DNA from 2 places in the Peribacillus sp. NPDC097198 genome. Region 2 is predicted to be linked to the other one. Evidence: riboswitches for the same ligand, from Rfam matches in the RefSeq annotation. Region 2 holds a riboswitch; the other holds the start of a gene.
The links. Region 2 has a riboswitch for S-adenosylmethionine ahead of ACIQXQ_RS04110 (methionine biosynthesis PLP-dependent protein). Riboswitches for the same ligand answer to the same signal wherever they lie in the genome.

Region 1 (8,241 bases), on a different contig from region 2:
AAGTAGTATAATTTCTAAAGTGGGAATTTTCTGAACTGCGTGCAAAAGCAAAAGGGGATGTACATATGATAGTAAAACGCGAAGAGGAAGTCTTTGAGTATCCAGTCGAAACACCGAAAAAAGAACAGGCGTTAAACAGAGGGTTGAAATCTCGTCACTTAACGATGATTTCCATTGGAGGAGCCATCGGAACAGGATTGTTTCTTAGCAGTGGGGCTGCCATACATACAGCGGGACCAGGCGGTGCTCTACTTGCTTACGCATTGGTCGGGGCCATGGTGTACTTTGTCATGACAAGCTTAGGGGAACTAGCTGCCTTTATGCCAACCAGTGGGTCATTTAGTACATATGGAACGAAATTTGTCGATCCTGCCTTTGGATTTGCCTTGGGTTGGACATATTGGTTCAACTGGTCCATGACTATAGCGGCCGAGTTAGCCGCATCGACCATCATCATGAAATTCTGGTTTCCGGATAGTCCATCACTATTGTGGAGTTTCTCATTTTTAGTGCTTATTTTTCTATTGAACTATCTTTCTGTCAAAGGCTATGGTGAAGGGGAATATTGGTTTTCTTTCATTAAAGTGACGGCCATCATCATTTTTATCATTGTCGGCTTACTCATGATTGTAGGCATTATGGGAGGGGAAGCGGTAGGCTTTAAAAATTTCACAGTGGACGATGCTCCTTTTCCAGGTGGGTTCATGGGGGTATTCATCGTTTTCATAGCAGCAGGTTTTTCTTTTCAGGGGACGGAAATCGTTGGTGTTGCAGCTGGGGAAAGTGAAAATCCAGCTAAAAATATACCGAAGGCCATTAAAAGCGTCTTCTGGAGGATTCTCCTTTTTTACATATTGGCGATTTTCGTGATAGGGCTGCTTATCCCTTATACGAATTCAAGTTTACAAGGCGAGAATGTTATGGTCAGCCCATTTACGCTCATATTTGATAAAGCGGGAGTAGCCTTTGCGGCTTCCCTGATGAACGCCGTGATTTTAACTGCGGTATTATCTGCGGGGAATTCAAGCTTATATGCCTCTACCCGTATGTTATATTCGATGGCTAAAGCCGGGCAAGCACCCCGGATTTTTGCCAAACTGAATAAACGAGGGGTCCCAGTGGCGGGTATGATCTTAACATGTGCCATCGGAATGCTTGCCTTTTTGGCTTCCATATTCGGTGATGGCACCGTATATCTATGGTTAATGAACGCGATCGGGATAACGGGATTTATCTTCTGGCTGGGCATTTCCATAAGCCATTATCGCTTCCGTAAGGCATATGTGTTACAAGGGCATTCATTGGATAAGCTGCCGTACAAGGCTTTATGGTTTCCAATCGGGACGATATTTGCCATTACGATTGGAATGGTCGTCATCTTGGCTCAAAATATCCAAGCGTTCTTTTCGGACCATATCGATTGGGGAAGTGTGGTGGCGGCATACTTAGGAATCCCTCTTTTTCTCGCCCTCTGGTTTGGGTATAAACTGATTAGGAAAACGAGATTCGTTAAGCTCGAAGAAGTAGAAATTAATTTTGATGAAAAGTATGACTGAAAACTTCCGGAACCATGTTCACAGACATGGTTCCGGTTTTTTCATTTTAAAATGAACGTGTACCAATGTTAGTCGCATCGAATTGGATGTGAATGTTGTTTTGCAGGAAATGGTAGGGTGGAAGAAGAATGAGTATATAAGATAGAAATCCCTTCAGAAGATGAAGGCATCCATTTGGTAGAAAAGGAAGGTGCAAGACCGATGACACTACTGACCAATCTGAAAGTGCTAGACTTTTCGACACTTTTGCCAGGGCCATTCGCTACGCTCATGCTTGCAGATTTAGGAGCGGACGTGTTGAAGGTAGAGCGGCCGGCCAAGGATGATACATGGGGAGTCGATCAATATTTGAACCGTTCAAAAAAATCGGTTGCCCTTGATTTAAAACGGCAGGAGTCGATTGATGCCGTAAAGAACTTAGTGAAAGAATACGATATCGTCCTTGAACAGTTCCGGCCGGGTGTCATGGATCGGTTAGGGCTGGGATATGAAGAATTAAAACAAATCAACCCAAAGTTGATCTACTGTTCGCTTACTGGCTTTGGTCACACTGGTCCATACAAGAATCGACCTGGCCATGATATCAACTATATTTCGATAGCGGGATTGTCCGGTTACTCAGGTACGCAAAAAGGAGGACCTGCAAAAAATGGAACACAAATAGCCGACCTTGCAGGAGGCTCCTTACACGCTGTCATCGGGATTTTGTCGGCAGTCATCTACCGGGAGCGGACGGGTGAAGGTCAGTTCATCGATATTAGCATGACCGATTGCAGCTTTGCTTTGAATGCGATATCTGCCCCCCTACATTTACAGGGGGGATTGGAGCTTGAACCGGAAAAGCTGGTATTGAATGGCGGGACGTTTTATGATTTTTATGAAACGAAAGACGGCCGTTACTTCTCGGTTGGTAGCTTAGAGCCATCATTCCGTGAAGTGTTATGTGAAGCAATCGGACAGCCTGAACTGTTCGAGTTAAGCATGAAGCAAGATGCGGAAAGCAGCATCCAATTCAAAAGGATCATCAAGCATGCATTCCTTGAAAAGACATTTGAAGAGTGGCAGGGCATATTCGAAGAGTTCGAGGCTTGTGTCGAACCGGTGCTGACCTTTTCTGAATCGACCCTTCACCCGCAACTGCAAGCGCGCGGCATGATAGTCGAAGTGCCTGATGGAGAAGGAAAGATGCAGAGGCAGATAGCTTGTCCCATCAAAACATCGGTCTTCACTCCAGAGTATAAACATGTTGGGATGAAGCCGGGAGAAAGTAATGATGAGGTTTTTGGCACTCTTGAAATGGAGCGATAACAACGGATGGACCGGCAGATAATCTGCCGGTCTTTTTGTGGATTAAAGGGGAGTCACTTAAGACATGTGAATATTTACTAGTTAAAACGGATCCACACCGGGTAAGAGAGTATCATCCTTCGAATAAGGACTTGTCTGTATACACCAAGCTCAAAATAAGGAGGATGATTGGCATGTTCGGTTTGTCTGATATCACTAAATTTCTCTTTTCCTTTTTTCTGATTTTACCGGTTGTCACGCTCATTCATTTAGGTGGGCATCTATTCTTTGTCACGCTGTTTGGCGGTACGGAGAAAAAAATCAAGATCGGATGTGGAGATAAGATTTTCTCCTTTTGCAATATAGAAGTGAGAAAATACTACTTTTGGAATGGGCATTGTGAGTTCAAGGGATTAAAATATGATAATAAGTTCACGAATAGTTTGATTTATCTAGGGGGAGCCCTCTTTAACCTAATAAGCATGTTGTTGATATATAGTTTGGTTTATCAGGGGATCTTGGAGAAATCGGTCCTCTGGTACCAGTTCATATATTTCTCTTTCTATATTATGTTCTTTTCCTTATTTCCAATGTATTTTTCCGATGGGTCGCCAAGTGATGGAAAGGCCGCAGAATTGACATTGAAGAACCAACTCGATGATAAGGTGACAGATGATGTAGTGGGGAAGAAAGAGGATGAGGACGATCGATGTTGTTGAATAAAGGGACGAGCATAGGCTCGTCCCTTTTTGTTCTTATCCCCATACTTCTTTGGCGACATCCACAACGAATTTTAACTTTTCCCATTGCTGCTCTTCCGTTAGCTTGTTGCCAAGATGTGTGGAAGCGAATCCGCATTGAGGGCTTAAGCACAAGTGTTCATGTGGCACGAATTGTGCCGCTTCTTTAATACGTGATTTAACGGTTTCTTTATCTTCAAGTTCGCCATTCTTCGAAGTAACCACGCCAAGAACGACTTGTGCGCCGTCATTTGGAATGTGTTCTAATGGTTTAAAATCCCCTGAACGATGATCATCGTATTCCAAGAAAAATCCATCTACATTTTCCTTGGCCAATAGAGTTGGGGCGATACGGGCATAGCTACCTTCAAAAGCCCAAGTCGATTGGTAATTCCCACGACAAAGGTGAGTCGTGACAACCAAATCCTCTGGTTTTCCCTCCAACGTCCCATTAATCACGCGCAATGCTAAATCGATTAATTGTTCCCTTGTATATTTCCCCTCTTTGAACTGGAAGTCCGGAGCGGAAAGCCTGGCTATGTATACATCATCTAATTGTAAATAACGTACACCGGCATCGTAAAAGGCTTGTAAAGCATCTTGATAGGCTTTGATAATATCTTTTGCATAGTCTTCGATGTCAGGATAGATTTCTTCATTATGGACCCCTACCGCAAATAATTGATTGGGACTAGGGATGGTTTGTTTCGCCACAGCCCGTCCGTCCACGATTTCATTAAACTCAATAAAGTCTTTAATAAAGGGGTGATCTGGGTTGAAAGAAATTTTTCCTGTATTCCGAACGTTATAACGTTCTGTTTCAATTCCATCAAATGTGAGGCCTTTTTCCGTGACATACCCTTCGATTCCATTTAAATGTTCCAAGAAGTCAAAGTGCCACCAGGTGCGTCTGAATTCCCCATCAGTCACTGCCTCTAAACCGATTTCTATTTGCTTATCGACGATACGCTTGATTTCCTTCGTTTCAACGTCGCGTAATTGTTCTGCGGTAATGATTCCTTCTTTCCGTTGCTTTCTTGCCAGATGTATACTTTCTGGTCTTAATAGACTTCCTACGTGGTCGGCTTTGAATGGAGCTTTCGTTAAAGTGATAGACATGGTAGATTCCTACTTTCCTTATTAAAATATAAAAACCTCTTCTTTCAAAAAAAGAAGAGGTATAATCAGCAATGCTTATATTCTCTTCTTATCTTCAAGTTGAACACTTCTGGAATTAGCACAGTACAGTAAAGTCTGTTGCTGAGGTATCAAAGGGCCAGTCCCTCCACCTCTCTGGATAAGAATATGAACTATTCAATTAATTACGACTATACAGGTAGTATTAGTAAAGGTCAATAGAAAACAGATAATTTAGAATATATGCGTTATTAGAAAGTAAGTTTCTCTTATTCAAAATACTTTTATACACTTTCGCGGTGAAGTATTAAAAAAATCCTTTGACTATTGTCAGAATATTTCTTATAATTGTGTACATTATAGCGAGATAGGGGATTATTTAGATGAAAGATTTTTTTAATAAATTATTAACGGGGATGAGCATAGGGATTGTCGTTTCATTAATTCCGAATGCTTTGTTAGGGGAAATACTTAAACTATTGATTCCACATTTTCCCGTGTTACAGCATATATTCGATATCACCGTTTTCGTGATGAGTTTGTTACCTGTCATGATTGGGGTGATGGTCGGGATTTCGTTCAAGCTACCATCCATTCAAACGGCCAGTATCGGGATAGCGGCCATGGTCGGAAGTGGTGCCATCCAGAAAACGGCTGACGGTTTATTTGCCCTTAATGGGATTGGCGTTGTCATCAATACCGGGATTACCGCGGCATTGACCGTATTGTTCCTGCAATTAATTGGCGACAAATTAAAGGCGTATGCGATTCTCTTGATGCCGACTTTAAGTATCTTGGTACCAGGCATGATTGGATACTTCATTCTGCCATACGTAAAATCCGCTACGGGACTATTAGGAGTCGGCATCGCTAACGTGACGTCCTTGCAACCCATTTTGATGGGAGCCATTATTTCCGTTATCTTCTGTCTTATTATCTTATCCCCCATTTCAACGGTTGGGGTAGCGACGGTCATTATGCTCTCAGGGATAGGATCTGGTGCGGCCAACCTAGGCATCGTGGCAGCTGGTGTTGGCCTAGCCATTGCAAGCTACAAAGCGAATTCATTAGGGACGGCTTTAGCCCATGTGTTGGGTTCCCCTAAGATTCAAATGAGGAATTTCTTCATGAAACCGAAAATTGCGTTTCCCATGTTAATCACGTCAGCTATTCTTGGCGCGTTGGCAGGTTTGTTAAACATACAAGGGACTCCGTATAGTGCTGGATTTGGTTTATCGGGGTTGGTCGGTCCCTTGAACTATATGAAACTGGTGGAAGGCGGATGGATTTTCAGTAACATATCCATCATGGTCATCATTTTCTTCATTCTTCCGATTGTGTTGAACCTTGTACTAATCTACGTTTTCTCAAAGAAATTAAAATGGATTAAAGCAGAAGACTATACCTTGCATTTTGAATAAAAGGAAACCAAATAAAAGAAGCAGTCAGGCGTTTAGCTCTGGCTGCTTCTTTTGATGAGGAGGCTAATTCAAGGGTACTTCAACTTTTAAATCTAGAATCTGCGGTATCTGATGATGGCTAGGATTCATTTCATCCACTTTACTCAGGATAAATACACGTCTAAACGATTCCACTTACCTTCTTTATAGAGGCAAGCTGGACATCGCATCGGTTGAAGAAGAAAATAGAAAGAGCCATAAACCGAAGCGTATCTCGACGGTTCATGGCATCGGTCTCATCCCGTTAGGAGTTGGTCGAAGGGATGAAGGTTTCTGCGATATGAGATGTGATTGCACCGTACTTCTCCTGTTCGCTAGCGGGATAGGTAATGATAAAGGTAGTGCCCACTTGATCATTAAAGTAGTACCTCTTATAGATAATTTTCCTATTTTCTTCGTAGGAAATGACATACCAATCGTCTGTAAGTCGCTGATAGGCGATTTCTTCTGTGATACTTTTCAAATCATCTTCATAATACATTTCAATCGTTTCTTCATCGTTGATTATATTCGTATGGCTAGCAAAGGCGGTAATTTCAAATTCCTCATTATAGAACCTGGCTCCATCACCATTTGTTGGTGGGGTGTCCATATTTAAGCCTTTGGGATAGTACATGGAGAACCCATAACGGCCATTTTGATATAGTTGGTACGCAGTTTTTTGACCGTCGGCTTTTTCTACGGTTTTCTTATCTTCAGTTTTCTTTACTTTCTTTTCTTCTGGTTGCGTTTCTTCCTGGTCTTTCAGGGCAAGATCGACTTGTTCCGTAAGTTTAGTCAACTCAGATTGATAGCTTGATAGTAAGTTATCCGACTCGAAGCTTTTTTCTAAAAGTTGTAATTTCTTTTGTGCTAAGCTGTAACTTTCTTTTTCGATAAGTTCCTTCACAATCTTCATCGTGTCTTCAAACGAAGAAGTTGTTTCCTGATCAGCAAGGATTTCCTCTTTTAGTTTTTTAGCTTCGGTCTGCAACGTGTTCAACGTGCTTTTATTCGTAATGACGGCATTTAGAGATTCAAGGGAAGTATCAAATTCTTTTTCTTCATATGCAGTGACTGCCGTATCCATATGATTTGCCTGATCTAGATAAGCGGAGGCATCCTCATCCCTTTTTTTCTCCTTTAAGGCCAATTCGAATTGGATGGCTGCCTGATGGTAATCCCGTTTTCCTAGATATTCAATCCCCTTGTCCAAAGCATCCTGGTACCCATCATTTGAACATGAAGCAAGGACGAATAAGCAGAGGAGGATAACGGTTAGTGAAAGGCCTTTTTTTATCATGTAATCTCCTATTCTATCGTACGGTATTTTAGTGCGAATTAATTTTACCAGAATTTGAACGCTGTGGGTGGTTTTGCAAGACGAATACAAAATTTAAATTATTTTGTTTGAGCGGTCATTCATCTGTCATCCCGAGTGGCGTTTTATTATTTAAAGGTGGTCAGATAATCAAAAAGGTTTGCGGAACCTGTTAGAACCGTGCAGATACTGATAAAATATGGTAAGTGTGAGGGGAGGGACGGTCATTGGTCGTTCCGCAATTACCCAATTCGGAATAAGATGATTCAACGGAGTTTTTGCATAGGGCAAGGGAGGGAAATCATGTTTGATAAATTCAAGGATATAATCAATAAGGCTACAACGGAGGGGATTTCCATCCCCATTACGGCAAAGATGATGGCAAGTTTAATAGAAAAGAAGTCAGGTGAAGAAGACATTGATGTGCATATTTCACCAGAGTATATCGTGCTGCGCGGGACTACAGAGGTGAAGAAAATGATGTTGAAGAAAAAGGTTGCCTTCACCGTCACCTTGAAACCGGTGCAAATCGAAAAAAGAACGATTCTGTTTCAGCTTGTTGGGATGAAACCGGTTAATGTTAATTTCATCAACCATAAACTGTTTAATAGACCACCATTCTTTGAATATCATAATCGGATGATCAAAATTGATTTTAACGCATGGGATATGGTGAAAAAGGTACCGGTCGGGCAGATTAAGTCATTTGAGCTGGTTGAGGGTGCCATGAATATCAAATTGGCTCTTTGACTATCAAAAAA
Region 2 (8,241 bases):
AGACATGACCATTCCTCCTGTTCGATTTATCTAGTTTAAGTATTCGTTTATTCCATCATTTTAACACATCAAAACATCCTCCCTACATGCGAGGAAGGATGCTTACCTGTTGATTATTTATTGACCATGTTAGCAGGGTCAACCCATGCTTTGAATTCATCTTCCGTTAGGAATTCAAGTTTCAACGCCGCTTCTTTCAAAGTGGAGTTGTCTTTGAATGCAGTTTTCGCAATTTTAGCCGCTTTTTCATACCCAATATGTGGGTTCAATGCCGTTACGAGCATAAGAGAACGATCAACATTTTCTTTGATCTTATCTTCATTCGCTGTAATTCCTACCGCACAGTTATCATTGAAGGAATGAATGCCATCTGTCAATAATTTAACGGTTTGCAGGAAGTTGTAAATGATGACCGGTTTGAAAACATTCAATTCAAAGTTCCCTTGGCTTGCTGCAAAACCGATTGTAGCATCATTTCCGACAACTTGTGTCGCAATCATTGTCATTGCTTCACATTGGGTCGGATTCACTTTACCTGGCATGATGGAGCTGCCTGGCTCATTTTCAGGAATGGCGATTTCACCGATTCCGCTTCTTGGGCCACTTGCCAGCCATCTAACATCATTGGCAATCTTCATTAAATCAGCAGCCAACGCTTTAAGAGCACCGTGTGCATAAACAATTTCGTTATGGCTTGTTAAAGCATGGAACTTATTATCCGATGTGACAAATGAATGTCCTGTATCCGCTGCGATTTGTTTAGCAGAAAGTGCCGGGAATTCTTTTTTCGTATTGATTCCAGTCCCTACAGCCGTACCGCCCAATGCAAGGTTCAATAATTTTTGGCTACTTTCTTCGATCATCGCCAAATCTTTACCAAGCATTGCTTTCCAACCGGAGATTTCTTGGCCAAGAGTTAGTGGTGTCGCATCTTGAAGATGGGTCCGTCCAATTTTCACGACATCCCAGAATTCTTTTTCTTTGGCTTCGAATGTGTCACGAAGCACTTTAATGGCCGGTACCAATTTTTCGGCAACTTCCATATAAGCTGCGATATGCATGGCTGTCGGGAATGTATCGTTAGAGCTTTGCGCTTTGTTAACATCATCATTCGGGTGAAGCATCTCAGTTTCGCCTTTTTCCTCTAACCATTTATTCCCTTTGTTTGCGACAACTTCATTCACGTTCATATTACTTTGTGTGCCGCTACCAGTTTGCCAGACGACAAGTGGGAAATGTTCGTCAAGCGTCCCTTCAAGGATTTCACCACAAATTTTAACGATGGCATCCTTCTTCACTTCTGAAAGATCGCCAAGTTCAAAATTCACTTTTGCTGCCGCTTGTTTTACGTAAGCAAATGCATGAACTAATTCAATCGGCATTTTTTCATAACCGATTTTGAAGTTATTACGGCTTCTTTCCGTTTGAGCACCCCAGTACTTATCAGCAGGAACTTTTACTTCCCCCATTGTATCTCGTTCGATTCTATATTCCATGTGTTCTCCTCCTATATTCGCACTATCCACTGAGAAACAATATGTATATGTAATGAATAATGACGTTTTATATGATCCCCTATATATTGTACAAACTTTATTATTGTAAAGCAAAAAAAACGGAACACAAATGACCTTTTCCTTCAGAAAAGTCCGTTTAATCTGAATCCGGTTCTATTACTCTGTTGAATTCGTAATTTTATAATGATAAATCTGATACATGTTCCATAATAGCTAGTCCCAAATAACCGTCTATTAGGAATGTCCTTGACAGAATCCTATATTTATAGTAAATTCAAAAGAAATTGAATAATCAAAACTCTTATCGAGAGAGGTAGAGGGAATGGCCCTATGACACCTCAGCAACCTTCATTTGTTTCAAACCAATGAAAAGGTGCTAATTCCACAAGTTTGTGTAACTTGGAAGATAAGAAGAATGACTCTATCCTACTTATTCAAGTCTTCTTCTTAAAGAAGACTTTTTTTATTTTATTTAACTAAAAGGAGCAGTGAAAATTATGTACAAAACAGAAACCTATCTTGCTCAGCTTGGAAACCGCAGTGAAACGGCGACAGGAACGGTCAATCCGCCCGTTTACTTCTCGACGGCTTTCCGTCACGAAGGAATTGGTCAATCAACAGGATTCGACTATACACGAACAGGAAACCCTACACGCCAGCTATTGGAGCAATCTATCGCCAAACTAGAACATGGCGATCAAGGATATGCATGCAGTTCGGGAATGGCTGCCATTGCCACCATCCTTTCCTTATTCAAATCAGGGGATGCATGGATCAGTAGCGAAGATTTATATGGCGGTACATATCGTTTATTAGAGCATGGCTTTAAAAAATGGGGGCTACAATGCGAATATGTCAATACATGTTGCCTGGAGGAAATTGAAAAAGCAATCACCCCTCAAACAAAGGCCATCTTTATTGAAACTCCCACAAATCCTCTTATGCAGCAAACGGACATTCCAGCCGTCGCCGCTCTTGCCAAACAATACAATTTACTATTGATTGTTGACAATACTTTTTACACGCCGATCATCCAACAGCCCCTCTTACTTGGTGCTGACATCGTGATTCACAGTGCAACGAAATATCTAGGTGGCCATAATGACGTGTTGGCCGGCTTGATTGTGGCAAAAGGCGCCGAGTTATGTGAGTCCCTTGCTTTCCACCATAATGGTATGGGAGCGGTCTTGAGCCCATTTGATTCGTGGCTGTTGATGCGCGGGATGAAAACCTTGGCACTGAGAATGGAGCGTCATGAAAAGAACGCCAAGGTTATCGTTGATTATTTGACGGAACATGAAAGTGTAACGGATGTTCTCTATCCTGGTCGTGGCGGCATGATTTCATTCCGGGTCAATGATGAAGCGGTGGTCAACCCATTTCTACAGTCCCTTTCATTGATTTCATTTGCCGAAAGCCTTGGTGGCGTCGAAAGCTTCATCACGTATCCGGCGACACAGACACATGCCGATATGCCTCTTGAAGTTAGAACGGCAAATGGAGTTTGCAATCGACTCCTTCGATTCTCTGTCGGCATCGAGGACAGCGGAGATTTAATCGAAGACCTGCAGCAGGCATTTGCTCAAGTAAAAAAGGAGGCAATACGATGACAAACCAAGAATTCAGTTTTGAAACCAAATTACTACACAACCAACATAAATTCGATCCAACAACAGGTGGGGTGAGTGTTCCGATCCAGCATGCTTCCACCTTCCATCAAACCGACATTGATCAATTTGGCAAATACGATTACAGCCGGAGCGGGAATCCGACGCGAGAAGCACTGGAAGATATCATTGCGGAACTGGAAGAAGGCACGCGCGGATTCGCTTTTTCATCCGGGATGGCTGCCATTTCAACGGCTTTCCTCCTGCTTTCTGCCGGTGACCATATCGTCATCTCTGAAGATGTATACGGAGGCACATTCCGAATGGTAACAACCGTGCTGACCCGTTTTAACATCGAACATACCTTCGTGGATATGACGGATCTTGAGAGTGTAAAAGCGGCCATCCAGCCAAATACGCGAGCAATCTATATTGAAACGCCTTCCAATCCCTTGCTTAAAGTAACCGATATTAAAGCGGTATGTGATATCGCCAAAAGCATTGGCGCATTAAGCTTTGTAGACAATACATTCCTGACACCTGCCCTGCAAAGACCGTTAAACCTCGGGGCCGATATTGTCCTGCACAGTGCAACGAAATTTTTGTCTGGACATAGTGATGTCGTAGCAGGCCTTGCCGTCGTAAAAGACCCGGACCTTGCCGATAGACTTGGTTCCCTCCAAAACTCTTTTGGAGCGGTGCTCGGTGTTCAGGATGCCTGGCTTGTGATGAGAGGTCTGAAAACCCTATCCGTCCGGATGGAGCACTCTCAAAAAGGTGCTGAGAGAATTGCGGAATATTTAAAACAGCAACCGTTAGTGAAAAACGTGTATTACCCTGGTCTTTCCGACCACCCACAACACGGCATCCAGGAAAATCAAGCCAGGGGAGCGGGAGCTGTTCTATCATTCGAATTGGAAAGCGAAGAAATTTTCCGCTCGTTCGTAAACCATGTCGAGTTACCCGTATTTGCTGTAAGCCTCGGGGCCGTCGAATCGATTCTATCTTACCCGGCTAAAATGTCCCATGCGGCCATGCCTGCAGAAGAAAGGGAAAAACGCGGCATCACGAACAGCTTGCTTCGCTTGTCCGTCGGTTTGGAAAATCCTGATGATTTGATCAGGGACTTTGATTTAGCCCTTAAGAAAAGTGCAGAAAAACAGGCCGTTTCTACTAAATAATCGGATGAGAAGGATAAAAGGAACAAGTAATGTTAGGATTTTAATTCAGGATATTTCAAAGGAGAAAAGGATTTGAAAATCGATCGAACAGACGATTATGAATTAGTTGCTAGATTGAATAAATACGTGCACGATTTACATGCGAATTTATATCCTGATTATTTTAAGCCATATAACTTCCAAGAAGTTAAAGCTTTTTTCCAAGGAATCATCCATCGAGACGAATTCACTTTCCTGAAGTTGGAGGATGAAGGAAAACCTTTGGGATATGCTTGGATTGAGTTAAGAAACCTTCCCGAAAATGCCTTTAAAAAAGCGTATAAATCTGTATATGTTCATCAAATAAGTATAGTGGATAGTCAAAGAAGAAAAGGATATGCTACTACGTTGATGGATAGAATTACTGATTTTGCAAAAGAAAACGGCATTAACAGGATTGAACTGGATTATTGGTTCGATAACGAAATTGCAAGGAACTTTTATAAGAAGAATGAGTTTGTAAAATACCGAGAATTTGTTTACAAGGAAATGTAATCTATATGAGCAAATGAGAAAGAAGAGGAGCAAATGCCCCTCTTCTTTCTCATCCTACATATTATGAATCTATCCAGCCATCCCCTTATTAGGTCCAGCCTGCAGTTCATACATTTGATAGTATTTCCCCTTTTGTTCCATCAACCCTTCGTGTGTCCCCTGTTCCACTATCCGCCCTTTATCCAATACGAGAATCTGGTCGGCATTCTTGATCGTGGATAATCGATGCGCGATGATGAAAGTCGTTCTTCCTTTTTTCAACACTTCCATGCCTTCTTGGATGATGGCCTCTGTTTCCGTATCGATGCTCGCCGTTGCTTCGTCCAAGATCAAAATCGCCGGATCGAAGGCCAGGGCGCGAGCAAAGGAAATCAGCTGTCGTTGTCCCGAGGACAATGTCCCACCTTTTTCAATCACCGGTTCATCAAGCCCTAATGGCAAATGCCGCAACACTTTATCTCCACCAACATCCTTTAACGCTTTTTCTATGGTGGCCCTTGTGATCCTTTCCTGGCCTAGACTGATATTGGAAGCAATCGTTCCCGTGAATAAGTAAGGATCCTGAAGGACGATTCCCATATGTTCCCTTAAGGTTTGATGGGGAATATCCAAAATATCCTTTCCATCAATCTTAATGGATCCCTCATTGCTGTCATAAAAACGGAACAGTAAATTCATGATGGAACTTTTCCCTGAACCAGTATGGCCCACCAATGCGACCGTTTCTCCCTGACTAGCTGAAAAGGATATGTCCTTTAAGACATATTCATTTTCCTTATAGCCAAACGATACATGTTCGAATGCCACATTGCCTTTATATCTGGGAATGTTTCGATCGCTGACTTGAATGCCCGGCTCATCCAACAGACTGAAAGCCCTCTCCCCCGCAACCAATGCCTGTTCCAGGTTCGCGAACTGATTGACGATTCCATGTAACGGATGAAGCAGTCGGCTGATCAAGTCGACGATGGCATACATCATCCCGAGTGAAACGGCTGAGGTCGCTGTAAGAGACATCCCGCCAAAATACCATACAAATGCGATGAGTGCGATAACCTTGATGACTCCAATCAAGTTTCCCCCCGTCAAGGAATTCAAATGAAGCATCTTGTTTTGATAAAAGTAATGATCTCGGTTCAAGGTTTCAAATGACTGTTTCGTTTCCTTTTCACGTCCGAATGCTTGAATGATATTCATTCCTGAAATCGATTCATTGATCATCCCATTGATATCACTGACTCGTTCCCGAATGATATGATTATATTTCGAGGCGAATTTACGATATACCTTCGTCCAGATAATAATGATGGGAACAAGTAGGAGACCCATGAGACCCGCACGTGCATCCAAAATGTATAAGGCAATAAGTACACCGATGATGTTGATCGTACTCGAAAAGAAATTGGCCAGGACGGTTACATATAATTCGCGGATGGCCTCTGTATCATTTGTAACCCTGGCAACGACCTTACCAGCAGGCATATTGTCAAAATAGCGGATTGGCAAACGGGAAATGTGGGTGAAAATATCATTTCTCATCCGCTGGATAATCCGGTTGGCGGCTTTCTGTAAATAAAAGCTCTGTCCGTATTGAAAGACGGAGGAAATGAGGACTAGACCGAAATAAAAAGCGACCAGTCCCAATATCCTTGGAATTTCCGGTTGATAAAACCCCATCAATTCCTGGGTTGATAAGGGTTCAAATGCCGTCCTCGTTTCTTTTCCGCCTTTTTCAATGACTAATGTATTTCCATCTAAACTGCGGCGCCCATCCACCGGGACCGCTTTATCGACGAAGACGAATTGGCTACCGACCTGTAGCACCCGGACCTCTTTCCCTTTCTCTTCCCCTTTTGAAAAATAGGCATCCCTTTTGTACCAGTGATTTTCGTATTCCACGGCATCTTGCCCTTTTTCCGTTTCATGCCAAGATGATTCGATTCCCATTATATGAGAGTCGATGATTTTTTTAGCGACGAATGGACCGCTTAAATCGGCGGCAACGGAAAGGGCCAGCATGATCAGTGCTCCGATGATTATCTTTTTGTAAAGGGAAGCATATTGAACGAGTTTTTTTACAACCTTCATGCCCCGACCTCCGTTCCTTCATTAACTTGTTGCCGTTCATATTGCTCCTTATACCAGCCTTCTTTCTTGAGTAAACTTGCATGTGTTCCCTCTTCGATAATCGTCCCATTGTCGAGGACGATGATATGGTCCGCATGTTGAACGGCCGATAAGCGGTGGGTCGTGATGATTGTCGTTTTCCCCGCCCGTTCATTTTGGATATTTTTGATGATCGTCGTTTCCGTTTTAGCATCCACGGCTGAAAGGGAATCATCCAGGATCAGAATTTCCGGATTTTTAATCAAGGCTCTTGCTATCGATATCCGCTGTTTCTGTCCTCCTGATAGAGCGACCCCCTTTTCACCGACGAGCGTTTCAAGCCGGTTAGGTAGCATCGTTACATCCTTCTCGAAATCTGCAAGCCGGATCGCTTCTGCAAGCTCTTCTTCCGAGGCATCCAGCTTTCCGAAGAGGATATTATCTTTCACGGACCTTGAAAATAAAAAGTGATCCTGTGGGACATACCCGATTTTGCCGCGGACATCCCCGAGTTCAAGCCGTTCAATCGGCATTCCCGCAAATACGACTTCCCCGCTTCCCAGTGGGTATTCCCTCAGCAATTGCTTCACGAACGTCGTTTTCCCGCTTCCTGTTTTACCGACAATCCCTAAAGTGCGGCCTTGTTCCAGTTGAACCGATATATCAGACAGATTCACCACTTTTGAAGAAGGGTAGGTAAAACTCACTTGGTGAAACGCGATATCATCCCCGTTCAAAGATTGCCCGGGCTTCAATGGATTTTTCACATCGGCTTCATAGGAAAGGGTATCTTGAACACGGTCTAAAGATGCATTCCCCCTTTGCATGACATTGATCAATTCGCCTACGGCAATCATTGGCCAAATCAACATGCCTAGGTATACGTTGAATGATACAAGGCCTCCAAGCGTGATGGCTTGTTGAAAAACAAGGTACGCTCCGTATCCAAGGCCGATTAAGTAACTAATGCCGATGATGATGGTGATCGTCGGATCGAAAAGGGCATCGATCTTTGCCACTGCCAGGTTTTTGCGATAAACATTCTCCGTCATCTCATCGAATCTCTTTTCATCTTCCCTTTCCTGGACGTATGCACGTATGACACGCACGCCGGAAATGGACTCCAACACTTTGTCATTCAGCTCACCAAATGCTGATTGTGCATCCGTAAATCGCTTATAAATTTTCTTCACATAAATCTGCATCATGAGGGCCATGATGGGTAGGGGCAGTATAGCCGCAATCGTTAGCTGCCAACTGACGGTCACGCCCATCATGATGACGACCATGAATGTG

Region 1: another riboswitch for S-adenosylmethionine. It lies ahead of ACIQXQ_RS00080 (5-methyltetrahydropteroyltriglutamate--homocysteine S-methyltransferase); the one in region 2 lies ahead of ACIQXQ_RS04110 (methionine biosynthesis PLP-dependent protein).

Annotation. Positions count from the first base shown of each region.
Region 1 covers NZ_JBIWDO010000001.1:11,158-19,398, reverse strand. Annotated here, with positions in the region: gene ACIQXQ_RS00095 (amino acid permease) at 66-1,556, shown strand; gene ACIQXQ_RS00090 (CaiB/BaiF CoA transferase family protein) at 1,731-2,864, shown strand; gene ACIQXQ_RS00085 (hypothetical protein) at 3,038-3,562, shown strand; gene ACIQXQ_RS00080 (5-methyltetrahydropteroyltriglutamate--homocysteine S-methyltransferase) at 3,599-4,702, opposite strand; SAM riboswitch class I at 4,788-4,887, opposite strand; gene ACIQXQ_RS00075 (PTS sugar transporter subunit IIC) at 5,104-6,141, shown strand; gene ACIQXQ_RS00070 (outer membrane protein assembly factor BamD) at 6,425-7,462, opposite strand; gene ACIQXQ_RS00065 (hypothetical protein) at 7,784-8,230, shown strand.
Region 2 covers NZ_JBIWDO010000002.1:217,052-225,292, reverse strand. Annotated here, with positions in the region: gene ACIQXQ_RS04120 (hypothetical protein) at 1-6, opposite strand, end outside; gene fumC (class II fumarate hydratase) at 114-1,496, opposite strand; SAM riboswitch class I at 1,816-1,930, shown strand; gene ACIQXQ_RS04110 (methionine biosynthesis PLP-dependent protein) at 2,015-3,127, shown strand; gene metC (cystathionine beta-lyase) at 3,124-4,305, shown strand; gene ACIQXQ_RS04100 (GNAT family N-acetyltransferase) at 4,378-4,839, shown strand; gene ACIQXQ_RS04095 (ABC transporter ATP-binding protein) at 4,909-6,927, opposite strand; gene ACIQXQ_RS04090 (ABC transporter ATP-binding protein) at 6,924-8,241, opposite strand, start outside.